Regions from separate parts of the Lysinibacillus sp. JK80 genome, predicted to be linked through region 1. Evidence: riboswitches for the same ligand, from Rfam matches in the RefSeq annotation. Region 1 holds a riboswitch; each other region holds the start of a gene.

The links. A riboswitch is a leader RNA that binds a small molecule or an ion and turns the genes downstream of it on or off. The one in region 1 is predicted to bind S-adenosylmethionine.
Region 2: linked by a shared signal. The riboswitch ahead of metA (homoserine O-acetyltransferase MetA) and the one ahead of HXV90_RS13095 (MetQ/NlpA family ABC transporter substrate-binding protein) in region 1 are both predicted to bind S-adenosylmethionine.
Region 3: linked by a shared signal. The riboswitch ahead of HXV90_RS18150 (methionine ABC transporter ATP-binding protein) and the one ahead of HXV90_RS13095 (MetQ/NlpA family ABC transporter substrate-binding protein) in region 1 are both predicted to bind S-adenosylmethionine.

Annotation. Positions count from the first base shown of each region.
Region 1 covers NZ_CP058997.1:2,561,144-2,572,253, forward strand. Annotated here, with positions in the region: gene HXV90_RS13065 (CoA-acylating methylmalonate-semialdehyde dehydrogenase) at 1-1,343, opposite strand, end outside; gene HXV90_RS13070 (amino acid permease) at 1,368-2,780, opposite strand; gene HXV90_RS13075 (PucR family transcriptional regulator) at 3,014-4,582, shown strand; gene HXV90_RS13080 (carbon-nitrogen family hydrolase) at 4,635-5,429, opposite strand; gene HXV90_RS13085 (pyridoxal phosphate-dependent aminotransferase) at 5,526-6,695, shown strand; gene HXV90_RS13090 (PPC domain-containing DNA-binding protein) at 6,741-7,241, opposite strand; SAM riboswitch class I at 7,364-7,468, shown strand; gene HXV90_RS13095 (MetQ/NlpA family ABC transporter substrate-binding protein) at 7,557-8,387, shown strand; gene HXV90_RS13100 (methionine ABC transporter ATP-binding protein) at 8,495-9,520, shown strand; gene HXV90_RS13105 (methionine ABC transporter permease) at 9,513-10,184, shown strand; gene HXV90_RS13110 (enoyl-CoA hydratase/isomerase family protein) at 10,198-10,977, shown strand; gene HXV90_RS13115 (alpha-hydroxy acid oxidase) at 10,992-11,110, shown strand, end outside.
Region 2 covers NZ_CP058997.1:696,697-707,806, reverse strand. Annotated here, with positions in the region: gene plsY (glycerol-3-phosphate 1-O-acyltransferase PlsY) at 428-1,030, shown strand; gene HXV90_RS03700 (HesB/YadR/YfhF family protein) at 1,050-1,340, shown strand; gene HXV90_RS03695 (spore germination protein) at 1,529-3,073, shown strand; gene HXV90_RS03690 (Ger(x)C family spore germination protein) at 3,099-4,298, shown strand; gene HXV90_RS03685 (hypothetical protein) at 4,303-4,536, shown strand; gene HXV90_RS03680 (GerAB/ArcD/ProY family transporter) at 4,568-5,716, shown strand; gene metA (homoserine O-acetyltransferase MetA) at 5,756-6,691, opposite strand; SAM riboswitch class I at 6,815-6,926, opposite strand; gene HXV90_RS03670 (nucleotide excision repair endonuclease) at 7,130-7,501, shown strand; gene HXV90_RS03665 (hypothetical protein) at 7,556-7,942, opposite strand; gene HXV90_RS03660 (TrmB family transcriptional regulator) at 7,965-8,747, opposite strand; gene HXV90_RS03655 (TSUP family transporter) at 8,873-9,643, shown strand; gene panF (sodium/pantothenate symporter) at 9,684-11,110, opposite strand, start outside.
Region 3 covers NZ_CP058997.1:3,603,474-3,614,583, reverse strand. Annotated here, with positions in the region: gene HXV90_RS18185 (3-hydroxyacyl-CoA dehydrogenase/enoyl-CoA hydratase family protein) at 1-1,712, shown strand, start outside; gene HXV90_RS18180 (acetyl-CoA C-acetyltransferase) at 1,763-2,935, shown strand; gene HXV90_RS18175 (acyl-CoA dehydrogenase family protein) at 3,062-4,846, shown strand; gene HXV90_RS18170 (arsenate reductase family protein) at 5,029-5,385, shown strand; gene gcvH (glycine cleavage system protein GcvH) at 5,467-5,847, shown strand; gene HXV90_RS18160 (toprim domain-containing protein) at 5,939-6,280, shown strand; gene HXV90_RS18155 (thioredoxin family protein) at 6,295-6,606, shown strand; SAM riboswitch class I at 6,663-6,766, shown strand; gene HXV90_RS18150 (methionine ABC transporter ATP-binding protein) at 6,849-7,877, shown strand; gene HXV90_RS18145 (methionine ABC transporter permease) at 7,867-8,535, shown strand; gene HXV90_RS18140 (MetQ/NlpA family ABC transporter substrate-binding protein) at 8,604-9,455, shown strand; gene HXV90_RS18135 (response regulator) at 9,658-10,530, shown strand; gene HXV90_RS18130 (HEAT repeat domain-containing protein) at 10,527-11,110, shown strand, end outside.

The DNA of each region.
Region 1 (11,110 bases):
GGGATTGGCACATTTACCCCTACCATACCCACCTCTATTTCTTCTTGGAATTTACGCGCTGCCGCACCACTGCTTGTAAACATTGTGACACCATTGCCAAGCTCATGATCATTTATTAAATCAATAGCCTCTTGTAGTGAATCAACCCCTACTACAATACGTGCTGGACCAAAGACCTCCTCTTTGAAGATCGTCATTTCTGGTGTGACATGATTAAGTAATGTAGGACCAAGATAAAAACCATTTGACGATTCACATACTTTTGGATTTCTTCCGTCGATGACAAGATTCGCTCCTTCACTGACTGCCCCATCGATATAACGTATAATCGTTTCCTTTGATTGTTTAGTGATAACAGGACCAAAATCGACGTCTTGCTCTGTAAAAGGCCCTACCTTTAGTTCGGAAATTTTATTTTTCAATATTTCCGTAAATCGTTGCTCCGTATCCTTCCCTACAACGAGTGCACCAGAAATAGCCATGCAACGCTGAGATGCTGCGCCATATGCTGCTCCTAAAAAGGCATTTGCTGTCTGTTCTAAATTGGCATCAGGCATAACAATCATAAAGTTCTTTCCACCACCAAATGCAGCGACTCGTTTATTGTGCTTTGTCCCAGTTTGATAGATATATTCAGCAACAGGCGTTGAGCCAACAAATGAAATTGCTTGAATCTCTTTATTTTCTAATAGTTCATCGACTGCCTCTTTATCTCCATTAACCACTGTCCAAATACCGTCTGGTAGACCTGCCTCTTTCCATAATTGGCTCAAATATAATGCTGAAATAGGTACACGTTCAGATGGCTTTAGAATAACTGCATTTCCTACCGCAACAGCCATACTTGTAATAGCCAGTGGTACCATAACAGGGAAATTAAATGGTGCAATGGTTGCTACTACACCAAGAGGCGATTTGGCAGAAAAAGCATTAATATTTCCACCTACATTGACGGAATACTCTCCTTTTAGCATTTGTGGGGCACTGATCGCCATATCCACAGATTCAATACCACGAACAATTTCACCTTTCGCATCTTCCTTAGTTTTTCCACTCTCTTGGCAAATCACATTGATAAGTTCTTCCTGTCTTTCTACTAACAGCTGACGGAAACGATGTAGCACTTCTACCCGCTTCCCAATTGATGTTTTTTTCCATGCTGGAAAGGCTTCCTTAGCTAACTGAATAGCATGCTTTACCTCGGCTCTTGAAGCAAGGGGTACTCTTGCAATAACCTCACCTGTTGACGGATTATATACTTCAGAGAATCTGTTACTTGTACCTGCTACCTCTTCTCCTTTGATAAAATGTGTTAGCGTTTTCATTTCTTGTTGAACTGTCATAATTGACCACTCCTTTTTTTCGTCTTATTGTTCAAAATCAAACTTGTCTTTTGTGAAAAGGGAACTTGATTCATCGGCTTGTTTGATCACCTTTTTCTTTTGAGTCAGCATATAGAAAATCATCACAATGGCCACAATAACGCATGTAAATAAAATTTGTGAGCGCATAGACTCTATAAAGAACATCGCAATGAGTAATGCTGTTGTTGCTACTATTGTTAAATATGTTAAATATGGAAATAGCCACATTTTCACCTTTAATAGCTCTGGATTTTCTTGCTCAATCTTCCGTCGCATTCTTAACTGTGAAAAGGCAATGATTAAATAAAGAATCAACGTAATAGCACTACAAGAACTTAATAAAAACATAAATACTTTATCTGGCGACACATAGTTCATAATGACCGCAATATATGAGAAAAATGTTGCGGCAAGTATGGCATTAACAGGTGCACCATTTTTATTTAATTTTAAAAATGCCTTTGGTGCTTCTCCTTTTTCCGCTAAAGAAAATACCATTCTTGATGTAGCATATAGTGCTGAATTTAGGCATGATAATACAGCAGTTAAAACAACAAAATTCATAATTTGTGCGGCTGCAGGAATACCAATATAATCAAGTACCGCTACATAAGGACTTGTTAAAATATCTGAGGAATGCCAAGGCAATAGCGTCACTACAACTGCAATAGAGCCTACATAGAAAATTAAAATACGCCAAGTAATAGAATTGGTAGCTTTTGTGACAGCGGCTAACGGTTCATCCGATTCACCAGCAGCAATCGCAACGATTTCTGTCCCCATAAATGAAAAAATAACGATAACGACACCCATTAGAACAGCGCCAAAACCATTTGGTAAAAAACCACCCTGTTCAACTAAATTGGTCATACCAACAGCATTAAAGTTTGGAGCAATACCAAAGATAATAAAAGCACCAAGACCTAGAAAAACGACTATACTTGCAACCTTAATAAGAGAGAACCAATACTCAAACTCACCAAAAGCTTTGACAGAAAGAACATTTGTTAATGTAAGTGCTACAGTTAATAACAGACTTAAAAGCCATAAAGGAATCCCATCGTACCAATATTGAATAATGGCAGCTGCTGCTGTTGCCTCTAAAGCAATAGCAATCACCCAGAAAAACCAGTACAACCATCCAATCATAAAACCTGCCCACGGACCAATGGCTTCATGTGCATAGTGAGCAAACGATCCACTCGTTGGATTGACTGCCGCCATCTCACCTAGCATACGCATAACTAATACAACGATAATTCCTGCAAATATATACGATAAAATTGCCCCTGGACCAGCTAGGTTAATGACCGAGCCACTCCCCATAAATAGTCCAGCACCGATTACACCGGCAATCGCAATCATCGTCATATGCCGCTTCTTTAATCCTCTTTGTAAATGCGTTTGTTGCCCCATATCTGTCACCTCTTTTAGTAGATTGCTTGATCGCTTACAAAAATCTTACATCTTTCATAACGTTGAAGTAATAGACAAACTGTAAAATTCTATACTTTTGTTTTATACATAATGTAAAATAGACTAAATATTCTTAAAATAATTTTTAAACGATTTTATGAGTAAATTTTTAGCGCCAAGCAGAAATTATTGAATTCCAACCACAGACACGCATGTCAAAAGGAGGGGCAAAAATGAGCCCATTTCAACTAAAAGTACTAGACGTTTTACAGAATAAATATTTTCAAAATGCAGAGGTAGTTGCAGGTCATGAGGGATTAACAAGGAGCGTTAAATGGGCACATGTACTAGAAATCATACATGTTGATAATTTTTTAGTTGGTGAAGAGTTAGTATTAACTACAGGGCTTAGTCTCCAACATAGTATTGAGGACTTTGTATCCTTTATAGAAGCCATCATTCAAAAAAATTGTGCAGCACTTTGTATTGAATATGGCACCTCTATTCAAGCAGTACCTGAAGCGATTTTAACACTTGCCAACCGCCACCAGTTTCCTATTATTGTTTTCCATGAAGCAGTTCCTTTTGTTCGTATTACACAGGATTTACATAGTCAAATTATCAATCAGCAATATCTATTGATTTCTTCACTAGAAGCTTACTCACAAACATTGAACAAAAATGCAGTATTGGGACAAAATACGGACGATATTTTACAAAATATGTTTAATGAATTGAAAATACAAATTATGTTTTCCATTAAGGGAAGAGAACCTGTCTTTTTCCCGAATATGGCTCATAAAAAGCGGCAGCAATTCCTAACATTGAATACATCGTCTCAGCAATTTAAACATGAGCCTATTTTTCTATTTGATCAACATTATGCCGATTTATCAATTTATCGAGAAGATGGGCTTTTCTCCGAATTTGAATTATTAATATTAGATCGCACGGCAACAGCGTTGGCACAGCTTTTAATGCGAGAGTTCTATATTGAGGAAAAAAAGAATATTGAGGATGCTTCGATTTTAGCTGATTGGATTGATCAAAAACTATCTAAGGAGGAAATCTATAAATTTATCGTTACACATTATACTAACTATACACAATCCAGTGGCACTGTCTTTATTTTGGCTTCTCCTAATACCTTGACAAAGGCACAGGAGGATGTAGTCTATAGTAAGCTTTATTATCGTAATCTCTTTGAGCAACATGGCTTTATTCCATTTTTATTTGAAAGAAAAAGCTATGTTATTTTTATTTTACTGCATACAAAAGATAGTAAAGCCATTCGTGATATGTTAAACAACATGTTTTCCTCTTTGGTCAAAACTGAATTTTATAAAAAGCAGCAGGCACAAGGTTATCAGATAGCTATTGGGAAGGTCGTTTGTGATGTGGATAAAATTCCTAAAAGCTATCAAACTGCACTGGAAACCTTATATATTTGTCGAAAAGTACAAACGTCCTCGTTCTTTTATGATGATCTGCATTTATATCATTTAATCTATAAATTACAAATGCAGGTGGATTTACAGGAAGTGATTTACGACTATTTACAGCCCGTTATTGAATACGATGAAAAATATAATAGTAAGCTTCTCGAAACATTGCAGGTGTATTTACAAACAAATGGCTCTAAACAGCAAACAGCGAATCAATTGTTTATTGTTCGTCAAACACTCTATCACCGCTTAAAAAAGCTTGAAAGTTTACTTGGTAAAAATTTTATGAACGGGCATAACCGCATTACACTTGAATTTATGCTACTAGCCAATTCATTAATCGAGGATAAGAGCTAGAAAAAAGTTGGCACGCTTAAAAGGTTAACTCCCCTCCTAAGCGTGCCCTTTATTACCCTTTCACAACTACATCGTGATACAGTCCTGGTCTACGATCATCGTAAACAGGAATTCTTCCACGTACTTCATCGACAATAGAAAAGTCTACATCGATCACTGCTACTTCCTCATCCTCAGCACCTACCCATAATACTTCTCCCCAAGGCTGAATAATCATAGACTGCCCATTAAAATTTTCTACCTTTTTCGAAATACGATTTACTGCAATGACAAAGCATTGATTTTCAATTGCACGAGCCTGTAGCAACGTTTTCCAATGGTCAATCCTTGGAGTTGGCCACTGCGCTGGTACAAATAATACCTTTGCTCCTTGTAATGCATGTGCACGTAACCATTCTGGGAAGCGAATATCATAGCAAATGACACCAGCAGCTTCAATATCATCTAAAGCAAAACGATTCATTTCATCCCCTGCTTCCAAGTAAAGATGCTCGTCCATTAAACGGAAAAGATGTGCCTTGCTATATTCCCCAACAAGTTCTCCATTACGATCAAAGGTATACATCGTATTATAAAATTTATCGCCTTTCTTTGTTGAAACAGAGCCCCCTACAATATGTACATCAAGTTCCTTAGCAAGTTTAGCCAAAAAGGCCTTTGTCCGCTCACCATTGATATCTGCTAGCTCAGGCAGTTTCTCTAAAGCATAGCCTGTATTCCACATTTCAGGTAACACTATGATTTCTGCCCCATTTTTTGCAGCTTCACGAATCTTATCCTCGGCACGTTCAAAATTTTCTTCAACTTTGCCAAAGCCAACATTTAATTGAATACAACCGATTTTCATCTCTATTCCTCCTCTAGACAATTAACAGAAAAAGTAATACTATTTGCTTCATATTCTTCAATAATAATTATTATATTCTGAAAAAGGTGATCATGCATGGAATTCTCTAAAAAACTACAGCAACTACCCACTCAATTTTTTGCAGCACTCGTTCAAAAAGTAAACTTGGCTCTAGAAGAAGGGCGTGATGTCATTAACCTTGGGCAAGGAAATCCCGATCAGCCAACGCCTATTCACATCATTCAAGCATTACAGGAAGCAGCTGAAAATCCTCAAAACCACAAATATTCACCATTTAGAGGTCTCGCTGAATTACGCCAAGCTGCTGCGGACTTTTATCAACGTGAATATCAGGTAGAACTAAATCCAGATACAGAGGTAGCGATTCTTGGTGGAACAAAAATTGGTCTAGTTGAGCTACCTTTAGCTGTGTTAAACCCTGGTGACACGATGCTCTTACCAGATCCTGGCTATCCAGATTACCTATCAGGTGTTGTACTAGGAGACGTCAATTTTGAAGTAATGCCCCTTTTTGCTGAAAATGATTTCTTACCTGATTATCATGCATTACCTGATGAAGTGAAAGAAAAAGCAAAGCTTCTTTACTTAAATTACCCGAACAACCCTACAGGTGGTACAGCATCACTTGCGTTTTTTGAAGAGACCGTTCGCTTTGCGAAGGAGCACAATATTATCGTATCACATGATTTTGCTTATGGGGCAATAGGATTTGACGGTAATAAACCAGTTAGCTTCCTTCAAGCAAAGGGTGCAAAAGAAGTAGGAGTTGAAATGTATACATTATCGAAAACCTATAATATGGCTGGCTGGCGTATAGGCTTCGCTGTAGGGAATGCCGAGATTATTGCTGCTATTAATCTAATCCAGGATCATCTGTTTTGTAGTCAATTCCCTGCCATTCAACAAGCCGCAGCAGTAGCACTGACGGCTTCCCAACAATGTGCATGTGAACTACGAGCTACTTATGAGCGTCGCCGCAATGTACTCATTGAAGAAGCTCGAAGAATTGGCTGGCATGTTACGGCTCCAAAAGGCTCCTTCTTCGCATGGCTCCCTGTACCATTAGGCTATACAAGTGAACAGTTTGCTGATCTTTTGCTCGAAAAAGCTGATATCGCTGTAGCAGCAGGTAATGGCTTCGGTCAATATGGTGAAGGCTATGTTCGCGTAGGATTGCTGGTTAGTGAGGAGCGCTTACGTGAAGCAATCCATAGAATCGAGCAATTACAATTGTTTAAAAGATAATGACGCCATATCCTGTAGCTATCCCTAGCTACAGGATTATTACTATTATTCAATTTTCCTTGGTTGCCCTAAACCATTTTCTAATGGATAAAATTGAACATGACCTGTTTCATCATCCCATTTTCGAATATGTTGAATCCCTTGTACCTCTGCCAACACGATATCAGCAGTAATAACAGGGTTGCCCCCTTTTATTAAATGCCCACCTGATACAACACCCCATTGATCGCTCATAGAACCATGGAAATGTGTCTCATATCCACCATCTCGCTTACACACCACACCTGAACCTTGAATAAATTCTAATGGTCCCTCTTTTTCAATCACATCACTAAAACGAACTTGAATTTGAACTGTTGCATCTGGCACTAAATAAACAAAGCTACTTTTTTGAAAGCTGCCAATACAGCTTACAATTGTTGCTGACTCTATACTATTCTCTTCGCAAAGCGCTTCAATCCCTTCAATGATATCTGTTCCCGTTAGAAAACGAGCACTAATAACCTTACCAAATGAACCTATACCATAATTAACTCTTACAGACATTGTTATCCCTCTTTTGCGTCGAAATATTATAATTATATAAAAAATTTAAAAATTATTTATTGACTTACTATACCCTATAAATTATATTAGTTCTATCGGAATTACAAAAAAATATTATAAATCTCTTATCAAGAGTAGCTGAGGGACTGGCCCTATGAAGCTCGGCAACCTCCTTTTTAAAGGAAGGTGCTAAATCCTGCAAACGATCTTCGTTTGATAGATAAGAGAGGACATCTTTTCATGAGCCTCTCTTAATTTGTAAGAGAGTTTTTTTATTTTCAAAAAACCGATAAAAACAATCTTGGAGGTATTTTCATGAAAAAGAAAAATAAATTTTTAGTAGGTTTAGCAAGTTTAACATTAGTAGCGGCTTTAGCAGGCTGTGGCTCTAAAGAAGATAGTAAAAGCCAAGCTGAAGGAATTGATGAAAAGAAAATCGTTGTAGGCGTCACTTCTGGTCCACACGAACAAATTGCAGAAGTAGCCGCTAAAGTAGCAAAAGAAAATGGGCTAAAAGTTGAACTAAAATCATTTTCTGACTATGTTTTACCTAATACATCCTTAGCTGAAGGTGATCTTGATGCGAACAGCTATCAACACGAGCCTTTCCTAGATACATTTAATAAAGACCATGATACAGATTTAGTACCAGTGGGCAAGACGATTTTAAATCCAATGGGTATCTACTCTGAAAAATATAAATCCTTTGATGACATTCCTGACGGTGCAACGTTTGGCCTACCAAATGACCCAACGAATGGAGCACGTGCCCTCTTTGTTTTACAGGAAGCTGGCTATATTAAGTTAAAAGAGGGTGCAGACTTAACAGCCTCGATCCGTGATGTAGAAGAAAACATAAAGAATTTAAAATTCATTGAATTAGAGGCAGCTCAAATTCCTAAACAACTTAGTGAAGTAGATGTAGCAGCTATTAATACAAACTTTGCACTAGAGGCTGGCATTAACCCTAAAGATGACTCTATTTTATTGGAATCTACTGATTCTCCATACGTGAACTATATTGTTGTACGTGCTGAAAATGAAAATGATCCAACAATTAAAAAGTTCGTTGAGGCTTACCAATCTGACGAAGTGCGTCAATTCATCGAAGAGGAATTCAAAGGTTCTGTAATCCCTAGCTGGTAATATGTTCAGAAAGCTTCTATAAAGCCGAAGAATCTGCTGAAATTCCCCAATGGGAAGACGAGCAGATTCTTGCTTTTTAGAAGGTTGAGAAAGGAGCAAACAATCGCATGATTCAATTACAAAATATCTCAAAAGAATTTAAATCGAAAAAAGGCATCATAAAAGCTGTGGATGGCATCAACCTTCACGTAAAAAGGGGACAAATTCATGGTGTAATCGGCTATAGTGGTGCTGGTAAAAGTACACTCATTCGTTGCGTTAATCTACTAGAACGTCCTACAGCAGGAAAAGTAGTGATAGACAATGTAGACATTACGACCCTTTCTCTTCACGAATTACGTCAAACACGCCAAAAAATCGGGATGATCTTCCAGCACTTTAATCTCTTAAAAACAGCAACAGTTTACAATAATATTGCAGTTCCCTTAAAGCTACTAGGCTATAAAGAGGCGGAAGTAAAAAACCGAGTAGCTAAGTATGCTGAAATTGTCGGTTTAACAGATAAACTAGATAGTTACCCAAATCAACTTTCAGGTGGTCAAAAACAGCGTGTGGCTATTGCACGTGCCTTAGCACAGGAACCAGAGATTTTACTTAGTGACGAAGCAACAAGTGCACTTGATCCTGAGACAACGGAAGCCATTCTTGAATTGTTGTTAAAAATTAATCGTGAATTAGGCATTACGATTCTGCTCATCACACATGAAATGAATGTAATTCAAAAAATTTGCGATGAGGTTTCTGTTCTAGAATCAGGGAAAGTTGTGGAATTTGGCACAGCGATTGAACTTTTTGCGAAACCGAAGCACCCTACAACGCGAAAGTTTTTGAATACAATTTCACAACGTAATTTATCCCCTTCTCTTATTGAGCAATTAAATGTTTCAGGAAGTGTAATCCGTTTAACATTCCTTGGTGAAAGTACTGGTAAGCCATTATTAGCAGAAGTCACTAAGGTATATGATGTGCAACCAAATATTTTAACAGCTAATATTATTGAATTAAAAAACGGTATTGTCGGCAATATTGTGGTGCATTTACATGGCGAAACGCAGATTGTCCAAAAGGCGTTAACGTATTTTTCAGAAAATGGCGTGGCAGTGGAAGAATTAGGAGGTGCGTTCAATGAGTAGTATCCAAAGCTTCTTTACAGATTGGTCAGATGTTATTGGCAAAGCAATTATCGAAACATTTCAAATGGTCGGAATTTCATTATTTTTCTCCATTCTGATTGGCATTCCATTAGGGCTATTAATCGTTTTAACACGACCAGGACAATCCTTTGAAAATAAATTTTTCTATCAGTTTTTTAATCTATTTATCAATATTGTTCGCTCTGTTCCATTTATCATTTTACTATTCTTCATCTTACCTTTTACCAAGTTAATTGTAGGTACAACAATTGGTGTTAAAGGTGTAATCGTTCCACTAGTTGTTTACACAGCTCCTTATATTGCACGACTGATGGAGTCTGCGCTTTTAGAAGTGGATTCCGGAGTAGTAGAAGCCTACACAGCCATGGGTATTAAACGTCGCCATATCATTTGGCATGTCCTATTACGTGAAGCGCGACCATCTATTATTTTAGGCTTAACAATTGCCACAATAGGATTAATTGGTGCAACAGCAATGGCAGGAATGGTTGGTGCTGGCGGTTTAGGTGACCTTGCCTATCGTTATGGTCATTTGCGCTATGAGGTTGATGTGATGTATGCAACTGTCTTTATCTTAATCATCCTTGTGCAGAGCATTCAATCCATTGGTAACCGCTTCGCCGCGAAGTTGAAAAAAGATTAAGAGGAGAATGAAGATGACAAACGAAATTTATGTAGAGAAAAATGGCTATATTGCAACGTTAGTATTAAACCGCCCGGATAAACGGAATTCTTTATCAAGGGCAATGTTTCAAGCCATAGTAGACCAACTAGAGCTGCTCCGTATAGATTCTTCCATCAAACTTTTAATTGTTCGCGGTGTCAATGAAGTAGCCTTTTCTTCCGGTGCAGATATTAGCGAGTTTTTAGATGTTCGTTATGCTACAGACAATGCTAAAGCCTATAATGAATTGGCTCTAAAGGCGATCGATGCTCTCTATAAATTTCCACACCCGACAATTGCTATGATTCAGGGCTTAGCAATTGGTGGTGGCTTAGAGTTAGCAAATGCTTGTGATTTTAGAATAGCAACGCCTAAGAGTAAGCTAGGCATTACCGCTGCAAACATAGGTATTGTCTATAATTTAGAAAGCACGAAACGTCTCATCAATATTGTTGGTGTCGCTAAGGCAAAGGAAATTTTGTACACAGCAACTATTTTTACAGCTGAAGAAGGAAAAAATATTGGTTTAATCACGGCCCTACACGAACCAGAGGAAATTGATGAGGCGACATTGCAATTCGCTGAACATTTATTAAGTAAATCATCCATTGCAAACGCAGGCATCAAAAAAATTATCCAAGCAATTGTTGATGGTGAAATTGAAGAAAACGATGAGCTGGCACAGTTAGTTTTGGATTCATTTAGTTCAGACGATTATAACGAAGGTATTCAAGCCTTTTTAAATAAAAGAAAGCCTATTTTCAATAAATAAGTGAGGTAGTAACGATGACAAACATAACTGATGGCGATCTACTCTTAAAAAATATAACTGCACAAGCCCCCTTCCCCATTTGCTTTGCAGATTTAGAAAAGGCCGTAGCGGAAAAAATCGATGCTGGCCCTTT
Region 2 (11,110 bases), 1.9 Mb from region 1:
TAATAGTAAACATCTTCAACAGTTGCTTAAAATTGGTATTTGAGCAAGACAGACTGCTTCTAGCTTCCATCATCATTTGACGCATTGAAGCCTACTTAGTTGCAAAATAAAGTTGTGATGCTTGCAAATAAAAGCACACTAACTCGTGCCTTGCGATTAAACAGGATAAAGTTAGACTTCTATTCTACCAAAGGAATGAGCGATTGACAAAATTGCCATTTTGCCTATATTTTTATAAAGGTTTTAGTGCTTCCTACAAATTTATGTCTAAAAGCCTAGTCCTCACTAATAGATTCTCTTTTGTATTGATTCAAGACTTCGGATGAAATCTCCTTCATAACATTGTAGATTAGCAAGAAAAAGTGTAAAATACTTGTTACAAACTATTAGTACCAAGTGATGGACTATGAATGAAAGGAGTCCAACTATGATCAATGGACTTATTATTTTATGTGCTTATCTAATCGGCTCTATACCTTCTGGATTATGGATAGGCAAAATTTTTTATAATACCGATATTCGTGAACACGGGAGCGGTAATCTTGGTGCGACCAATACTTTTAGAACATTAGGGAAAAAGGCTGGTATTATTGTTACGGTGATGGATGTCTTAAAAGGAACTGCCGCTGTCTTACTCGTGACACTTCCTGTTTTCTCTGATACTACACTCCACTCTTTATTACTGGGTCTTGTCGCTGTTATCGGTCATATGTTCCCGATCTTTGCCAACTTCCGTGGTGGGAAAGCTGTGGCAACGTCAGCTGGTGTATTATTAGGCTATTCTTGGCCACTCTTTGTCCTACTATTTATTACCTTTATTGTGACATTAAAAATCACAAAAATCGTCAGCTTAACATCAATGATAGCCGCTTTAGTAGCGCTTATCTATGCAATCGTTTATTATTTTATTACAGGTGACTTTGCATTAGGCATCTTGGTAGCCTTTTTATTTACCTTTATTATTTATCGTCACCGTGCCAATATTGCTCGTATTAAAAACGGCACCGAACCAAAGGTAAAATGGCTGTAGGAAGAGAGGAGCATTTGAAATGAATATTGCATTGACAGATGAAGCCCTACAATGGTTCAAACATGAAATGGAAGTTGAACCTGGTGATACAATTCGTTTTTATGCACGTTATGGTGGCTCAAGTCCGTTTCACGAAGGCTTTTCACTAGGAATGACACATGAGGAACCTATTGCCATAGGTGTGCAAACAGAAATTGATGGTGTTATCTATTACATTGATGAGAAAGATCTTTGGTTCTTTAACGATCACAATTTACATGTTGATGTTGATACAAGTAATGATGAATTACAATACGACTATCGTACATAAAGCAGTCTGTCCTTTCCATACATGAAAGGACAGACTGTTTTTTTATTTATTACAAAACAAGACACACGAAAGTTGCAAGGAATGTGATATTGCCACAAATAGCTAGATTTTTCATATCTCTTTCGTTTATCTCTCAAAAAAATTGTCCATTCTAAAGGTAATGAACGACCATTTGAGGAGGAAAACACATGTCCATGTCTAACAATAACGAGACCTCCCCATCCCATACAACGAACGATTTATTGTATACTTCCCTATCTAAAAATATAAAAATCATTCAACAATCACTAGGGCATAGTAATGATATTATCATACGTGAAATTGCGATTGGAGAAACTGATCCCCATAGCCTCGCCATTATTTCCATTGATGGCTTATCGGATAAAACGACTATTTCTGATTCTGTTATCGATAAACTGATGGCAAATATTGAAGAAGAACAAGATATTGAAATAACAACCATTAATCAATATGTTCGGAATTCCTATTTAACGGTAGGCGATGTGACGAATATTGAGCATTTCACAACACTCTACAATGCCATTCTCAATGGTGAAACGGTTATTTTATTAGATGGCTTTGCCGAAGGGATTGTGACAAGTACTAGAAGTGCCAAGGATCGAGCTGTCACAGAGCCATCGACGGAATCCGTAATTCGCGGACCGAGGGAATCCTTTACGGAAACCTTGCGTACGAATACAGCGCTCATTCGTCGCAAAATAAAAAGTCCGAATCTCTGGATAAAATCACGCGTTATCGGAGATGTGACACAAACAGATGTAGCAGTGATGTATATAAATGGCATCGCCAGTGACAAAATCGTCGCAGAGGTATTGGCTCGATTAGATCGTATTAATATTGATGGCATTCTGGAAAGTGGCTATATTGAGGATTTTATTCAAGACTCAAAAAACTCTATGTTTCCTACCGTCTACAACTCTGAACGACCTGATGTCATCGCAGGTGAATTATTAGATGGCAAAGTGGCGATTCTAGTTGATGGCACACCTTTTGTCTTAGTCGTTCCAGCGCTATTTACATCCTTTTTACAATCAGCAGAAGATTATTATCAGCATTGGATGATTAGCTCACTTGTACGTATCTTGCGTTTCTTTGGTATCAGTCTAGCATTAGTAGCACCATCCTTGTATGTGGCGATTACTACCTTTCATCAGGAAATGCTACCGACACCCATGTTAATTAGCATTGCTTCACAAAGGGAAGGCGTACCCTTTCCTGCAGTAGTAGAAGCGCTTATTATGGAGGTTGCCTTTGAGGTCTTAAGGGAAGCTGGACTTCGTATGCCTCGAACAATCGGTCCTGCGGTATCCATCGTAGGTACTTTAGTTATTGGTCAGGCAGCAGTTGATGCAGGCGTCGTTTCCGCTGTAATGGTAATTATTGTAGCCTTAACAGCGATTTGTAGCTTTCTATTCCCTGCCTATGGCTTATCGAATACGATTCGTGTACTACGTTTCCCATTAATGATTTTAGCTGCTATGTTTGGTTTATTCGGTGTAATGTTTGGCATTATGCTAATTATTCTTCATCTATGTAGCATTCGTTCATTTGGTGTACCTTATTTAAGCCCATTCGCACCGTTGGTATTACAGGATCAGAAGGATGCGTTTGTGCTGTTCCCGCGTAGAAAGTTACTTACACGACCTCGTTTGGTCAATCAAAAAAATATTGTTAGAGGACATAAATATATCAATGTAAAAAGCAGGAAATAACAACTGGATAAATGAGGAATGGAATATGGCAAAAATAAACTGGATTTGCTTACTATGTATCCTCACAATACTGTTAAGTGGCTGCTGGAGTAAGCGTGAATTAAATGAATTGGCCATAGTCGTAGCATTTGGCATTGACAAAATAGATGAGGAATATGAAATTACAGTTCAAATTGTTGATCCTAGTGAAGTCTCAGTGCGCCAAGCTTCTACTCAACGCTCTCCTGTCGTTAGCTATCATTCGAGAGGCGAGACCATCTTTGAAGCCATTCGGAAAATGACGACTATTGCAGCTCGAAAACCTTATTTTGCCCACCTTCAAGTGGTTGTATTAGGGGAAGATCTCGCGAAAGAAGGCATTAGTGATGCACTTGATTTAATTGTAAGGGACCATGAATTTCGTAAGGATTTCGACGTCATTATGTCTCACGAAGCAACAGCGAAGGAAGTATTAAATGTACTAACACCCATCGAAAAAGTTCCTGCAAATAAAATCTTGAATTCCCTTGATGTCTCTGAAAAGGCTTGGGGCTCCACGATAGCTGTTAATATTGATGAATTAGTCAATACGTTAACCAATAAGCATAAAGGGGCGTTAATTTCTGCTATTGAAGTTCATGGCGATAAGAAATTAGGTGTAGATCAAACAAATGTGCAACGTGTTAAAACACCTGTGCTATTACGTTATACAGGTTTAGCAGTATTTAAAGGGGATAAATATATAGGGCTACTGACTGAAAGCGAAAGCAAAAGTATTAGTTTTCTTAATGACAAAATTCAAAGTACGATAGAAATCATCGCCTGTCCTAATAAAGGGACCTTGTCTACTGAAATCACCCAATCCACTACAAAGGTGAAAGGGTCATTTAAAAACGGGAAACCGAAAATCGATGTCCATATTAATGTAGAGCAGAATGTTGGAGAGGTCGAATGTGATATCGATCTTACCAAAAATAAATCGATTGATTACGTTAATAAAAAAACAGCCCAGGGTATTGATGACCGCATTGAAAAAACAGTAGAGAAAATTCAACAGCAATATGAAGTCGATGTTTTTGGATTTGGGGATGCCCTACATCGGGCAGATCCAAAGCAGTGGAAAAAAATTAAGGATGACTGGACTTCCATTTTTCCAGATTTAGCAGTGGCTGTTCATGTAAAGGTAACAACCCAAGGTTCAGGTACGATGCAAAATTCATTATTAAACAAGCCAAAGGAGGAGTAATGAGATGGTACTAGCAGTAGCTATCTTGATTATTGCAATCATTGTTGCTCTTGTTTTTATTCCAAAGCTAAAAAAGCAACAGGATAGAAAAGCCATTATTGTATTCTCCTTTTTGCTATTTATTGGAACGGCTTTAAATATGGGGATTGCCCTTAAAATCCATATTCCTAGCCCATTAGATTTGATTACCTTTATCTTCACACCGATTAGGGATTACATTGTGTCATTCACAAAATAGAAAGATGGACTGAGAAACGGAGGGTAGCTTGATGGAAAAAGAGATAATTAGTTCAAGACAGTTTACAATCGTTACCTTTCTCTATTCTATCGGTACAGCGATTTTAATTATCCCTTCGAGTATTACTGGTGCCGCTAAGCAAGATGCTTGGATAGCGGCAAGCATTGGTGTTCTGCTCAGTTTACTGGTTCTAAAATTATTTTTAACACTGGCCAATCAAACACCGTCCCTAAACTTTATCGAGGCCAATGAAAAAATTCTTGGGCGTTTTTTCGGGAAAATCACAGCGATTTGTTTCCTGATTATGACCTTTCTTTCGGCTGGAGAATTACTTTATTTTATCGGTATTTTCATGAAAACGGAAGTTATGCCAGAGACACCGACATTAGCATTTGCCCTACTGTTCAGTATCCTTATTATGTATGCCGCTTATTTAGGGATTGAGACCTTTGCCCGTTCGGCAGAAATCCTCTTCCCATTGTTTATCTTTATTTTTATTTTTTTCGTCATTAGTATTACCCCTCAAATTACATTTGAGAATATTCAGCCTCTACTAGAAGCGACCAAAGCATCTATGTTTTATAGTATTGCACGCTTTATGAGTATCTTTTCCTTTCCATTAATTGTATTATTGATGCTCTATCCTACTGGCGTCAATGTACAGCCGTCTGCACAGAAAGGGCTATATATTGGGGCAATCCTTGGTGGAATCGTCTTAGTTACGTTGATTGTCCTATCGATTCTTGTATTAGGTCCTGAAAACACTGCATCAAGGACATTTCCTAGCTATGCCTTAGCGCAAAGAATATCTATAGGGAATTTTTTACAGCGCATAGAAATCATTATGGCATTTATGTGGATTACGTCTATATATATTCGTACATTTATGTATTTCTATACGACCGTTGTTGGCCTTGCACAAATTTTGAAGATTAAGGATCATCGTCCGCTTATTATACCGATGGGTATAATTGTCATTGGACTTTCTCAAATTGTTCATCCAGATATTGTGCATTCTACTAATTATAATAATGAAATTTGGCCAATCTTTTCCTTTATTTTCACCATTTTATTACCCATACTTTTGTTGATTGTGGTAGTTATTCGCAATCGTAAATCCAAGGCTCAAAAAAACGAAACACCTCAGCAGGAAACAGAAGATGACAATCAAAAAGTCTAATTTCTTCTAAGCTAGAAAAGAAATTAGACTTTTTATTAATTAAATATGATATTCGATTTCATCTACAAAATCCCATTCATATGGTGTTTCTTGGTAAACATAGTAGTTCAACCAGTTAGAGAATAATAGATGCGTATGGGCACGCCATGTATTCATCGGCACTTGTGTCGGATCGTCATTCGGGAAGTAGTTTACAGGAACGGCGATATCTATGCCCTTCGCCACATCGCGACTATATTCATCGGCTAGCGTTGTCGCATCATACTCTAGATGCCCCGTAATCATAATATTTTTATTATCTTTTGATTGTACAATAAATACCCCAGCATCCTCTGAATAGGATAATAATCGTAGATCTGGATGATTGCGAACCTCGTCAATCGAAACAGATGTATAGCGTGAATGAGGTGCAGTAAATAAATCACTAAAGCCACGTACCAAATCTACAGTTAAATCTGTAATCACATGGGAATAGACGCCTGAGCATTTAGCAGAAAGCTCAACCTTCCCAATGCCATAATGATGATACAATGCAGCCTGTGCCCCCCAACATATATGTAGCACGGATGTCACATTCTTTTTTGACCAATCCATAATTTCTGAAATTTCCTGCCAATAGTTGACCTCTTCAAAAGCCATTTTTTCTACTGGCGCACCAGTTATAATCATACCATCATAGCGTCGGTGTCGAATCTGATTGAACGTTGTGTAGAAAAGCTGCAAATGGGATTTACTCACATTTTTAGACTCGTGTGTGGCTGTATTCAAAAAGGTAATATTCACTTGTAATGGTGTATTCCCCAATAAACGTAATAACTGGAGCTCTGTTTTTTCTTTTTCAGGCATTAAATTTAATATTAATATATTTAATGGACGGATTTGCTGTGTTTTCGCACGATCTTCTTCCATGACGAAGATTTTTTCCTCACGTAAATGTTCTCCAGCTGGTAAATTTTTCGGAATATTAATTGGCATCTTGCTTTCCCCTCTCTATAATCACTCTCTTTTAGCAAACCTTGCTTGCGTAGAATGCAACGAAATTAAAAAATCCTCCTCATTCCATACGAGATAGAATGAGAAGGATTTTTTTCACGTCCACTCTTATCTCTCAAAGGAAAAAATCCTTTGCTGGAATTAGCACCTTTCTAACGATTGTTAGAGGTTGCTGAAGCGTCATCGGGCCAAATCCCTCAGCTTCTCTTGATAAGATTATTTAATTATCTTGAATTGTAACATGAACTTGTTAGAATATCAATAATTCATAGAATATTTTGTGATTCACGCGCATGTTTCTTGGTCATTTGATGTACACTAAGCTTGCTATCTGTGGGGTTTCTACATTTAAAATTTATGGTAAACATGCCGTAATTATGTTACCATATACTTTTAGTAAGGGAGAGGAACGTGAATAGTTTGATTAAAATTGAATTTCCAAAACCAGATCTAGTAATCCGTCAACGTGAACAAGATTTAAAACCAGGTGATGTGCCAATCACACCTTACTTCGGTTTTATTGACTTCCATAAAATCACACGTGATAAAGGCGGCATTTTCTTATTCTATAATGACAAGAATGAGCTATTGTTTGTTGGGAAAGCACGTAAAATTCGTCAACGTATTAAAAAACATTTCGAGGATAATGTATCTCCGATGAAAAACCATCGTGATGAAGTGTTCAAAATTGAAGTCTATGAAGTAGAAGATCCAATGGAACGTGAAATTTACGAAACATATGCGATTAATACTTTCCGCTCTAAATATAACGTAGACAAAGTCTTTTATTAGACATCACGTAAAGAAACCGAAATCTCATTTCTAAAGGGATTTCGGTTTCTTTTATCACATAATGGTCATACGATCAATTGGCGTACTCTGACCGTTTATTCGCAAATCAATGGTATCCAGCTCAGGATTCTTGACGGTGATTTTAAAAACATAGGGTTGAGCCTCTTTCCTTTGCTCGCTGCCTTCTTCTAACTGGATAATAAGCCTATTTCCCTCAGCTGTAATACTTGCCAATACATTCCCTTTTGAATAATAAACAAGGTAATATGGAGCATCCTTTTCATGCAATAGTTGTATTCTGTCATTAGAAACGATATTTTTCTGGACATTATCTGGGACAACCGTTAGCTCATGAATCGTTGGTGGATCGGTAGGTGGTGTAGCATTACAGGCTCCTAGCATTAGTAGGCTCATTAAACCTAGCAACACGAATTTTTTCAAGTTCCTCCCCTTCCTTATACGACTATTCTAAGAAAAAAGCTTTACGCTCCTTAGCAATCCAGTCTTCTAACTCCTGATCATCACGTTTTACTAACCGATTGATGAGCACATCATGCCATATATAATCCTCTAACAAATAAATATGAACCGGATCATTGGTGATAAAGGCCGTCTCTTGGGTAGATGGAGAATGACCATAAATCATTTCCTGACCATCTATCGATAAGATAAACCAATGCGGTGTAGACGCTTTTTTTGTATAATGTGTGGCTCTATGCTGGTCAATTGAGGCGAGATGCTCTCCTACATACAACGTAATGCCATGAACAGGAACATGCAGCGCCACCTCTTGCAAATCTTCACGTAAGGCATCATACATATCTTCCCACATCGACAGCATCACTTTTTTCTTCGCCTTCTTTAGAAGTGACTGACAATAGTTGATAATGGATTCCTTGCCCTTCAGCATGACCACTTTAGGCTCAGCTTCCTGTACTTTTTCCTCTAATTTCTCTAATTTCCCGCTTATAGACGTAAAATTCGACTCCCAGCGCTGTTGCATTTGCTGTAAGAACACAGACACAGGCATTGCCGAATAGGTCGTTTGTTCTGCGGTCTCTTCTTTTAACACGATGCCCTTTTCTACAAGGATATTTAAAATATCATACACTCTTGCACGTGGTATGCCAGAATTTTTACTAACCTGATAAGCACTGACATGACTTTGCTGAACAAGTGCCGTATAGGCCTTTGCTTCATATTCTGTAAAACCCATTTCTTTCAGCTGGGTGATTAATTCCTCCATGTAATCCCTCCATTATCTTTATTATAGGCTACCAATGTGAAGATTTGCCAATGAAAAAATGGGGTTTACAGCGCAAATAAATTTAGTTACTATTTCAGTAGTAACTAAATTTAAAGAGGTGTCATATGTTGTTTGAAATCGATGTACATATTCTAATATTATTAATTTCTTTTGGATTTCTGGCGGCTTTTGTTGACTCAGTAGTGGGAGGGGGCGGTTTAATTTCACTACCAGCCTTACTATTTGTTGGGCTCAATCCAGCCGCTGCTGTTGCCACGAACAAACTAGCAGGAGCCATGGGCTCACTCACTTCCTCTATTTCTTTCTATCGTTCTGGCCAGCTGGACATTCGCTCTGTCCTCAAATATTTTCCACTAGCATTTATCGGATCATTATGTGGTGCTTGGACTGTGCATCTGATTAATCCAGCATTACTAAAGCCATTAATGCTTGTTATGCTGGCGGCTGTTGGGGTATATACGATCTTTAAAAAGGATTGGGGTGCCGTCTCTACCGTAAAAAATCTATCTAAAAAACATTTGTTTTTATTTATGCTGCTATTATTTGCTATTGGTTTTTATGATGGATTTCTTGGGCCTGGGACAGGGTCGTTTTTAATCTTTAGCTTCTTACTGGTAGGCTTTGATTTTTTAAAGGCGGCTGGTAATGCGAAGTTTTTAAATTTGGCGAGTAATGTGGCTGGTGTTTGTATGTTTGCTTACTTAGGTCAAATTCATTATGTTTATGGTCTAGTCATGGGCATTGCGCAAATTGGTGGGGCTATGCTTGGCTCACGGATGGCAATCAAGAAAGGAAGTGGCTTTGTCCGCACGCTATTTATTGTCGTTACAATGACATTACTTGCGAAAAATGCCTATGATTTTATGATGCATTAAAATAAACGCCACAGAATTTGAAATCTGTGGCGTTTTGGCGTTAAATCATAAGCTTTTCGTTTTTAAATTTATGACTAGTGGACAAACTGACAATCACAAAAATAAAGAAGGATGCGACAATTGGTATCGTGACTGTATGCATACCAAAGACAGAAGGATAAAACCGATCAATCATAATATACAACAACATGCCTGAAATCATTGACGCAATCGCTCCGTATTTATTCGCTTTTTTCCAATACAATCCTAAAACGACTGTCCAAATAAAGACAGCCTCTAGTCCACCGAAGGCAAATAAGTTCAACCACACTAATAAATCAGGTGGATTGAGTGCAAAGATGACAACGGCTAGGCCAATGACTGTTGTTACAATAAAGCTTGCACGCTTTATCTCTGCATCACTAGCTTTCGGCTTCATATAATTTAAATAGATATCTTTGACAACTGTAGAGCTGACAAGCATTAGTAAAGCATTAACCGTAGACATTGTCGCAGCCATTGGTGCAGCTAAAACGATTCCTGCTAAAAATGGCGGTAATACCTTCAATGTCAGGAGCGGCATGACTTTATCACCAATCTCAATGCCCGGTAAGACAGGTCGGGCTAACACCCCAATTAAATGCATGCCAAACATGATTGTCCCTATGGCAATCGTGCCAATAAGAATTGCTTGATGCATACTTTTGGAATCCTTATAGCTCATCGCACGAACCGCAATTTGCGGAAGTCCTACAACCCCTACACCAATGAGAATCCAAAATGTTGAGACATACAGAGGCGTTAAATCTCCTTGTGCGCCAAATGGTGACACAAAGTCAGGATTTTCAGCGACCAGTGAGGCCATTATATTGTCGATGCCTCCACCTGCCACAATGGTGCCGATTAATAAAATAATTGTACCAATCACCATAATTGAACCTTGGACCGTATCTGTAAGTGCAACCGCACGGAAGCCTCCGATAATCACATATACTAACACGGAAATCGCAAAAATAAACAGTGCTGCTGTGTAGCTTAAGCCAGTTAATGACTCAATTAAGCGTGCACCCCCAACCCATTGAGCCATCATAGCCGAAAATAAGAAAACAATGATGCTAATGGCTGATAAAATAACAATGACATGGCTTTTGTAGCGTTCACGTAAAAAGTCGATTAACGTAATGGCCTGGTAACGACGAGCAATAATGGCGAATTTTTTCCCTAAAATCATGAGTACAAAATAACCTGCTGGTAGCTGAGCCATTGCCAGTAATACCCACCCAAGTCCTTTTGTATAGGCTACACCCGGTCCTCCGATAAAACTACTCGCACTGCCATATGTAGCAATCATCGTCATTGCAAGGATAAAACCACCCATTTCACGACCACCTAGGAAATACTCCTGCAGGAATGAATTAGAGGAGCGGACATGCTTATTGGCCCAAATACCGATTCCAAAAATAATAATTAAAAATAATAGCAATGGAA
Region 3 (11,110 bases), 1.0 Mb from region 1:
TGTTAAAAGGTGGTTACTCTGTTGGTGAGGTAGACTCTGTAACAGGGCCGCTTATTGGCCGTCCAAAGTCTGCAACTTTCCGTACGCTAGATGTAGTTGGTTTAGATACATTCATTCATGTAGCGAAAAATGTTTACGATCAAACAACAGGTGACGAGCAGCAAGTATTTGCAGTACCTGAATTTTTACAAAAAATGGTCACGAACGGTTGGCTAGGAGCAAAATCGGGTCAAGGTTTCTTCTTAAAACAAGGAAAAGAGATACATGAGATTGATCCAGCAACCTTAACGTATAGTCCAGCCAAAAAATTAAAAACACCTTCTATTGAAATGGCAAAACAAACTCGTGGATTAGCCAATAAAGTGAAGGCGTTAACCTATGCGAAGGATCGTACAGGTGAGCTATTATGGGGTATTTTTGCACCAACGCTACTTTATTCTGCACAGCTACATGGTGAGATTGCCGATGATATCGTAGCCATTGATAACGCGATGAAATGGGGCTTCGGCTGGCAACAAGGGCCATTTGAAATTTGGGATGCTATAGGCGTAAAAGATTCTGTGGCGAAAATGGAGGCTGAAGGCCGAGAGGTACCTGCATTTGTCAAAGAGATGTTAGCAAATGGGTTTGAGACATTCTATACAGAATTAGACGGTGATTTAGCATACTATGATGGTTCACAATATGTGAAAGTGCCAGTGAATGAAAAAGAGATTAATTTAAAACGCTATAAGAAAAAGCATGGTGTGATTAAATCAAACACAGGTGCCAGTTTAATAGACTTAGGTGATGGAATTGCATTACTTGAGTTCCATTCGCAATCCAATGCGATCGGTTTGGATATTATCCAGATGATTAACTTTGCAGTAGATGAAGTAGAGGCTAACTATAAGGGCTTAGTCATCGGCAATCAGGGGAAAAACTTCTGTGTTGGCGCAAATCTAGGAATGATTTTAGTAGAAGCACAGGATGATAATATATTTGAGCTAGATTTCGTCATTAAGGCATTCCAAGATGCCATGCAGAAAATTAAATATTCACGTAAGCCTGTTGTAGCAGCACCATTTGCTATGACATTAGGTGGAGGAGCAGAGGTTTGCTTACCAGCTGCACATATTCAAGCAACAATGGAAACATATATGGGCTTGGTGGAAGTAGGGGTTGGGTTAATCCCAGGTGGTGGCGGAAATAAAGCGCTCTATCAAAAATTCCTAAAGGGCTTACCAAACGGTGTAGAGGTAGATTATCAACATATTGCTAATAAAGTATTTGAAACAATTGCGATGGCGAAGGTTTCAACATCTGGTGAGGAAGCACGTGAAAATAATTTCCTAAACTTTGCGGATGGTATTTCAGTTAATCCAGATCATCAATTGTATGATGCGAAGCAGGCGGCATTAGCGCTTTACGAAGCGGGCTATCAACCACCTGTACCAACGAAAGTACCAGTGGTCGGTGCATCAGGCTATGGTACATTACTCATCGGTGCGCAAGGGATGTTTGAGTCAGGCTTTATTAGCGAACATGATTTAAAAATTGCTAAAAAATTAGCTTATGTTATTGCAGGTGGAAAGGTTCCGTACGGCACATTAGTCGATGAGCAATATTTATTGAACTTAGAGCGTGAGGCATTCCTTAGCCTTGTTGCTGATCCGCTATCACAGCAGAGAATGCAACACATGCTGTTAAAAGGTAAACCACTTCGTAACTAAATTGACGAAATAAACCAATCTTGCACATGAAACAAAGGGGGATTAATACGATGCGTGAAGCCGTTATTGTAGCAGGAGCACGAACTCCAATTGGAAAAGCAAAAAAAGGTTCTTTAGCAACAGTAAGACCAGACGATTTTGGTGCTGTCGTAGTCAAAGAAACACTGAAAAGAGCAGGCTATGAAGGGCCGATTGATGATTTAATTTTAGGCTGTGCGATGCCAGAAGCAGAGCAAGGAATGAATGTAGCACGTAGTATTGGGGCACTTGCTGGATTACCAGATACAACCCCTGCTCTGACGATTAATAGATTTTGCTCATCAGGTTTACAGGCGATTGCCTATGCAGCAGAGCGAATTATGTTAGGACACTCAAAGGCCATTCTTGCTGGTGGTGTAGAATCCATGAGTATGGTGCCGATGGTAGGGAATACACCACGTTTAAATCCGACTTTAGCGGAAACGGCTCCACAATATTATATGGGCATGGGACATACAGCTGAGGAAGTAGCTCGTCAATATAATGTTAGTCGTGAAGATCAAGATGCTTTTGCTGTTCGCTCGCACACGCTTGCTGAAAAGGCAATTAAAGAAGGTAAATTCAATGATGAAATTGTACCAATCGAAGTGGAACAGCATTACGTAGACGATAACAATAAACCACAAGTAAAAAAATTCACATTCAGTATGGATGAAGGTGTACGTCCAGGTACATCAGTTGAAGGTTTAGCAAAATTGCGTCCAGCTTTCCATGTAAAAGGCAGTGTAACGGCGGGGAATGCCTCTCAAACTTCCGATGGTGCAGCAGCTGTACTAGTAATGGATCGTGAAGAAGCTGACAAGCAAGGACTGACACCAATGGCAAAATTCCTAGGCTTTGCAGTAGGCGGTGTACCCCCTGAAGTAATGGGTATCGGGCCTATCGTGGCAGTGCCAAAAGCGTTGGAAATTGCAGGCTTATCCATCGATGATATTGATTTATGGGAAATTAATGAAGCGTTTGCTTCACAGTCATTACAGGTGGTACGTCATTTAGGCATCGACCAAGAGAAAGTCAATGTCAATGGTGGAGCGATTGCATTAGGTCATCCATTAGGCGCAACGGGAGCTATTTTAACTTTAAAGCTAATTCATGAATTGAAGCGTCAAGGGAAGAAATATGGCGTCGTGACAATGTGTATTGGTGGCGGCATGGGTGCTGCTGGCGTATTTGAAATTCTATAAATTTTGCTAGATCAGCTTGAGGTGTACTGTTTACGGTTGCCTCCGAACATTGTATACATCAAGCTTTTCTATATATGATCATTAGGGGAATCAACTAACAAAAAGATATATTGGGAGGAATTAATCATGACTGAAAAAACAACTGATTTCATTAAAGGCGGCGGATTTCTTATTGAAGATGTGGAATTAGATCGTGTATTTACACCGGAAGATTTCACTGACGAGCATAAAATGATTGCTAAAACAACAGAGGAATACGTAGCAAATGAAGTTTTACCAGTAGTTGAAAATTTAGAGCACCATGAATTTGAGCATTCAGTGCGTCTCCTAAAAAGTGCAGGCGAATTAGGCTTACTTGGAGCAGACGTGCCTGAAGAATACGATGGGCTAGGATTAGACAAAGTTTCTTCAGCTTTAATCGCTGAAAAAATGTCTGTTGCAGGTGGTTTCTCTATCACACATGGTGCTCACGTTGGAATTGGGTCATTACCAATTGTTTTATTCGGTAATGAAGATCAAAAGAAAAAATACTTACCTAAGCTTGCTTCAGGTGAATTAATCGCTGCCTATGCATTAACAGAGCCAGGTTCAGGTTCAGATGCTCTAGGTGCAAAAACGACTGCCAAATTAAATGAAGCTGGCACACATTATATTTTAAATGGGGAAAAACAGTGGATTACGAATGCAGGCTTTGCTGATGTATTTGTTGTCTACGCAAAAATTGATGGCGATAAATTCTCTGCCTTTATCGTAGAACGTGCCTACAATGGTGTTTCAGTTGGCCCTGAAGAAAAGAAAATGGGGATTAAATCATCATCAACTCGTACATTAGTATTGGAAGATGCGGAAGTACCTGTAGAAAATCTATTAGGCGAAATTGGTCGTGGTCATATCATTGCGTTCAATATTTTAAACATTGGTCGTTATAAACTAGGCGTGGGCACAATTGGCGGATCGAAGCGTGCATTGGAGTTAGCTATTCAGTATACAAACCAACGTCAGCAATTTAAAACAAAGCTTTCTGATTTCAATCTGACAAAAGAGAAATTATCTACAATGGCTTCTCAACTGTATGCATCAGAATCATTAAACTATCGTACGGTTGGTCTATTTGAGGACCGCTTAAGTCAGTTAAGCCCTGAAGAGCAAAAGCAAGGAAAAGTGATTGCAGGTGCGATTGCTGAATATGCTATTGAATGCTCTATTGCCAAAGTATTCGGTTCAGAAACATTAGACTATATTGCAGATGAAGCAGTACAACTTCATGGCGGTTATGGCTTTATGGCTGAGTATGAGGTAGAGCGTATTTACCGTGATTCTCGTATTAATCGAATTTTTGAAGGTACAAACGAAATTAACCGCATGATTGTACCTGGTACATTTATGAAAAAGGCTCTAAAAGGTGAGCTGCCATTATTACAAGTTGCTCAAAATTTACAGCAAGAGCTGCTTATGCTAATGCCAGAGGAAATCGGTACAGAGCCGTTAGCACAAGAAAAATATTTAGTGAAAAATGCCAAGAAGATTGCTGTATTAGCTGCAGGATTAGCAGCACAACGCTTTGGTGCAAAACTTGATCAAGAGCAAGAAGTATTGGTAAACATTGCGAATATAGCTAACCAATTATTTGCAATGGAATCAGCTGTCTTACGTACAGAAAAAGCAATTGCTCGTGACGGTGCTGAAAAAGCACATCAAAAATTGCTATACACACAAATTTTCTGCCAAGAAGCATTCGCAGAAATCGAAAAAGAAGCAAAAGACACAATTCTTGCTTCAGCGGATGGCGATGCAGCCCGTATGACATTATCTGCACTGCGTAAGCTAACGCGTAATAATCCATATAATTTAATTGCGAAGAAGCGTGAGGCTTCCGTTAAATTAATTGATGCAGAAAAATATATTGTTTAATAGTGCAAATTTAACCTAGCTATCTGCAAAAGATAGCTAGGTTTTTTTATGAGATGGATAATTGTAAAAGGAGCGGATAAATTTGCACAACTGGTGGATAAACTTACAAAAAAGAGTGAAGTTCACCATTGAAAACAACTATGATGGTATACTACAGAAAAAGACAGAAGAGGAGCATTGTAATGACGATTCAATTTTTCCATTATCCGAAATGTACAACATGTAAAAAGGCACAGAAGTGGTTAAATGAGCATGAGGTTTCCTATGAAGAGGTACATATCGCAGAGCAACCTCCCACTAAAGAAGAATTAACAGCTATTTGGCAAGCTAGTGGACAGCCTTTGAAGAAATTTTTTAATACCTCAGGCATGAAATATCGTGAGCTTGGTTTAAAGGACAAGTTAGCAGAAATGACGGAGGATGAGCAGCTTGAGCTACTTGCTTCAGATGGCATGTTAATTAAACGTCCCATCGTGACAGATGGAAAAAAAGTTACTTTAGGTTTTAAAGAAGTAGATTTTGAGCAAGCTTGGAAATAACCGTATTAAACCTTGTATTTATAGGAGAAGTATGGCACACTGAAAGTGAATATATTACATATTTATGGAGGGGTTTTTTGCATGAGCACACCTAAAGACTTACGATACTCTGAAGAACATGAATGGGTAAAAGTAGAAGATGGAAAAGTACGTATTGGTATTACTCACTTCGCACAATCTGAATTAGGAGATATCGTATTCGTTGAGCTTCCACAAGTTGGCGACGAAATCAAAACAGATGATCCATTCGGTAGCGTAGAATCAGTAAAAACTGTTTCTGAATTATATGCACCAATCTCAGGTACTGTAGTTGAAGTAAATGCAGATTTAGAAGATAGCCCAGAATTCGTTAATGAATCACCATATGAAAAAGCATGGATGATCGTTGTTGAGCCTGCTGACGCATCAGAAGTTGAGAAACTAATGACAGCAGAGCAATACGAAGAAATGATCGCTGAATAAGACAAGCCATAATCGAAAAACGTCGGAAACTACCGGCGTTTTTTGTTATATAATGACTTATAAGTGGGGATCTCTAAATGGAGGTGGCGTAATGTTCGAGGGAAAATGCTTGATAGTAGAAGGGCGCTCAGATAAGCTACAAATTGAGCCTATTTTGAATGAGAATGTTACAATACTATGTACGAATGGTACAATTGGTGTGCATCAATTAGAAGAACTACTGGATCCCTATGAGGGCTGTGAGCTATTTACTTTTTTTGATGCAGATACTTCTGGTGATAAGCTACGTGCATTAATGGACAGACATTATCCAGAGGCTGAGCATCTGCGCACAATGCCAACATACAAGGAAGTAGAAACGACACCAAGAAAAGTGCTAGCAATGATTTTACTGCGTGCACATTTTTCAATCCATAATGAATATATTTTGTAAGGTTGCGTGAGTAAATGGAAGAATGGTCAATAGAGCAGTGGGAAGCGGCTAAACAGTCGGGAGAGAAAACTGCATTTTATTTATATACACCGATGTGTGGAACGTGTGCAGTGGCATCTAAAATGATGTCCATTATTGAGCAATTACTGCCACAGCTACAAATGGGTAAAGCAAATATCAACTTTTTGGAACACATAGCTTATGAGCATCAAATTGAAAGTGTTCCCTGTCTACTCATCAGTGATGGCGGAAAAGTGACAGAAAAGATTTATGCTTTTCAATCCGTACCATTTTTATATGAATTGTTAAAAAAATCAATTGACTGAACTTTACTAGCGTGGTAAAGTATCAAATATATTATTAAAACATTAAATATATCGAACTCTTATGAAGAGTGGCGGAGGGAAGTGCCCTATGAAGCCCGGCAACCATCACAATGTGAAAAGGTGCCAAATCACCCAAAGATTTTTCTTTGAAAGATGAGAGAACGGTTTAACGTATCATACGTGACCCCTTCTACTTGTCTGTGAGTGAAGGGGTTTTCTATATGAGAAAAGGAGTATTCGCTATGATCCAGCTTCAAAATATTACAAAGAAATACAAAACAGCAAATGGCGAATTAACGGCAGTCAAAGACGTCAACCTTACTATTAATAAAGGTGAAATTTTTGGCATTATCGGCTATAGTGGTGCTGGTAAAAGTACCATGATTCGTTTATTAAACGGTTTAGAGAAACCGACAGCAGGAACAGTAACGGTGAACAATCAAGAATTTTCATCGATAAAAGGGCAAAAGCTTAGAGCAGCTAGACAAAAGGTAAGTATGATTTTCCAGCATTTTAATTTACTTTGGTCAAGAACAGTTGCCGAAAATATTGCATTCCCTTTAGAAATCGCAGGCTTCCCAAAGGCTCAACGTGAAGCGCGTGTGAAGGAATTAATTGCCCTTGTAGGCTTAGAAGGGCGCGATAAGGCATATCCATCCCAGCTTTCCGGGGGACAAAAGCAGCGTGTAGGAATTGCACGTGCATTAGCGAATAATCCAGAGGTTTTACTATGTGATGAGGCGACATCCGCACTTGACCCTGAAACAACGGATGCCATTCTTGATTTACTCGTAGATATAAATGAACGCTTAGGCTTAACAATCGTCCTGATTACCCACGAAATGCATGTCATCCGCAAAATTTGTCATCGTGTAGCGGTGATGGAGGCAGGCGAAATTGTGGAACGTGGTGAGGTATTACAAGTCTTCCAAGCCCCACAGGCGGCTATTACTAAGAAGTTTGTATCTCAAATTACCGACACTAAGGAAACACAAGATACGGTAGCACAAATTAAAACAAACTATCCAACTGGACAACTTGTCAAATTGATTTTTGTTGGTGAAAAAACAGAACAGCCTGTCATCTCACATCTTGTGAAACAATTTGATGTAGAAGTAAGTATTGTTCACGGAAATATTTCACAAACAAAAAATGGTGCATATGGTACATTGATTGTGCAAATTGATGGCTCTCAGACAAATGTCACTGAAGCCCTTCGTTATTTAAATACAGTGGAAGTACAGACGGAGGTGATTGAAAATGCTAACTAATCTCTTTCCGAATGTAGACTGGGAAAATATGTGGCAAGCTACGTATGAAACTTTATACATGACAGCTATATCAACGGTTGTGACATTTATTCTTGGGTTAGTCATTGGTATTGTTCTATTTCTAACTAGCCCCAATCAGTTATGGGCAAATAAAATCGTTAACTTTTTAACAGGATCACTCGTTAATATTTTCCGTTCCATTCCATTTATCGTATTAATTATTTTATTAATTCCATTTACGAAGTTTTTACTAGGTACAATTCGCGGTGCCAATGCGGCGTTACCTGCTTTAATTATCGGTGCAGCACCGTTTTATGCTCGTATGGTATTAATTGCGTTACGTGAAATTGATAAAGGTGTGATTGAAGCAGCCCGTTCAATGGGAGCAAAAACTTCTACAATTATTTGGAAAGTATTGGTTCCGGAATCATTACCAGCTTTGATTTCTGGTATCACTGTAACGGCTGTTGCTCTTGTAGGTTATACAGCGATGGCAGGAATTATTGGTGCAGGTGGTCTTGGTAACTTAGCTTTCTTAGACGGCTTCCAGCGAAATCGCCAAGATGTGACATTAATGGCAACTATTTTGATCTTAGTAGTCGTATTTATTATTCAATGGATTGGTGATTTAATTACTGAAAAAATTGATAAACGCTAGCAAGAAAAAGGGGTTATTCCGGTTTTTACCGCTAACATATTTAAAACAAATACAAGGGAGTGTCATAAATGAAAAAGTTATTAGCAGGATTATTTTTATCAATACTTGTACTAGCATTAGTAGCTTGCGGTACAGATAAAAAAGAAGATGAAAAATCAGCATCTGGCGATCAAACAGATAACAAAGAAAACGTAACATTAAAAGTAGGTGCTTCTAATACACCGCACGCAGTTATTTTAGAAAAAGCAAAACCGATCTTAGCTAAAGAAGGCATAGACCTTGAAATTGAAACGTATACAGATTATGTTCTACCAAACCAAGATTTAGAGTCAAAAGATATTGATGCAAACTATTTCCAGCACATTCCTTACTTAGAGCTACAAATTAAAGACAATGGCTATGATTTCGTTAATGCAGGTGGCGTTCATATTGAACCAATCGGTATTTACTCTAAAAAATATAAAACGTTAGAAGACCTGCCTGAAGGCGCAACAATTTTACTTTCTAATTCAGTATCTGACCATGGTCGTATGCTGTCATTGTTAGAGGCTAAAGGCTTAATCAAATTAAAAGAAGGCATTGATAAAACAGCAGCAGAATTAAAGGATATTGAAGAAAATCCTAAAAACTTTAAATTCGATGCAAATACTGCCCCAGAAATGCTTGTACAAATGTACGAAAACGATGAAGGCGATGCAGTACTTATCAATTCTAACTTTGCCATCGATAACGGTTTAAACCCAATTGAAGATGCTATTTCTCTTGAAGATAAAGAATCTCCATATGTTAACATCATCGCTGTACGTGCAGGTGATGAATCAAAACCTGAAAATAAAAAATTATTAGAAGTATTAACATCTAAAGAAATCCAAGACTTCATTTTAGAAGAGTGGAAAGGTGCAGTAGTACCGGTAAAATAAGAATTAAAAATTTTATAAAAGGGTACATAAGTTTAACGACTTATGTACTCTTTTTTATTTGTAGTTAAATTGATGAGAAACTATGTATTTTTTATGACGTCTATTTATTGTTTAGTCACATTTATTACTATAGTAATGTTGTTAATCTACGAAATAAATGATAGAAAGTAATAATAAGAAAAAACTAGATGGAGTGATTCTAATGAATGATATAAAATTCACCCATGACATCATGCAAGAACATGAAGTAGAGCGCTACTTTAAAATATGGCGAGAAAGTGTGATTAGATCACGCCTTACTATAACAGCAGTCTTTTTAAAAACAGCTAATGCTACACAACTGAATGAAAATGTGAATGATCAAGTTACCTCGTTTTTACAATCAAAAATACGCAAGACAGACTTGCTTTTTCAATTATCCGACGGAGATCATTGGGGCATCTTCTTTTTACAAAGTAGTGATGTAGAAGCTAGGGCGTTTTTAAAACGAATATTTGCCATCTTAAAAGCAGAACGAAAGTTCCAACAGATTGCATTAAAGGCCTCTATAACAGAAATAAGAAATAATAACGTTATTTTTGAAGAGCTGTTAAATAAAAATAAACAGATGTTATCAGGGGATGAGCAATTAACATGGAGTATAGCAGAGGTAAAGGATTACTGTGAGCAACCAACTGAATTAGTGAAAGTTAGTATTATTGAGCAAAACGCAATTTTTAGACAAGTATTAGAGTCAACGCTTAACCAAATAAATATCCCTTATTTTTCTTTAGATGTAAAGGTTTATGAGGATGGCTATAGCTTTTTACAATCGGATGATTATAAATTAGGGCATATGCATCTAATTCTTATGAATGATATTTTACCGCTAAAAAATGGCTTAGAAATATTGCATATCTTACGACATATGCCAAATGAAAAGAAATTTATTATTTATATGATGTCAGAACGCAATTCTGAAGGGGCAGCGCTTAATGCTTATGAGGGCGGTGTTGATGAATATATTGTCAAACCATTTAATTTACGTTTGCTAGAAGCCAAAATTAAAAGAACGTTTGCGAGGTTTTGGCAATGATCAAGCTGACTGTTTCGACAATTTTGGTAATAATTTCCTTTTTATTAGTTGTACTCTTTATCTTTTTTATGTATTTACTTGTTCAGCGACAGCGTGAAAGCTATTTTGAGAAAGTTCGTGACCGTTATTTACAAAATTATTCTCAACTTTGGTATGATTACTTATTCAATAACGCATTATTTAGTATCGTATTGGTACCTAGAGGAAGCGCCCAAGTAGAAGCTATTGAAAAAATTTTTTCATCCTATTTAAAGAATATAAGGAATGAACAGGTGGAACTAAAAATTAAACAATTCTCCAATCAATATTTAAAAGCATTCTACGAAAAAGATTTATCCAGTAAACGATGGAGTATTCGAATGAATGCCCTCTATCGAATTGCAGACTTACAAATAGATGAATTGCTAACGAAGTGCCAAGAATTCGAAAAAAATAACATTACAGATGAAGAACATTTCCAGTTATTGAAAATATACTCGCTTTTCCAACCAGATTTATTTATGGAGAAAATAAAAAATTCCAATGTAAATTACGCTGAAAGTGAATATAGAAGACTATTTATCTTATTAGATGATAATGT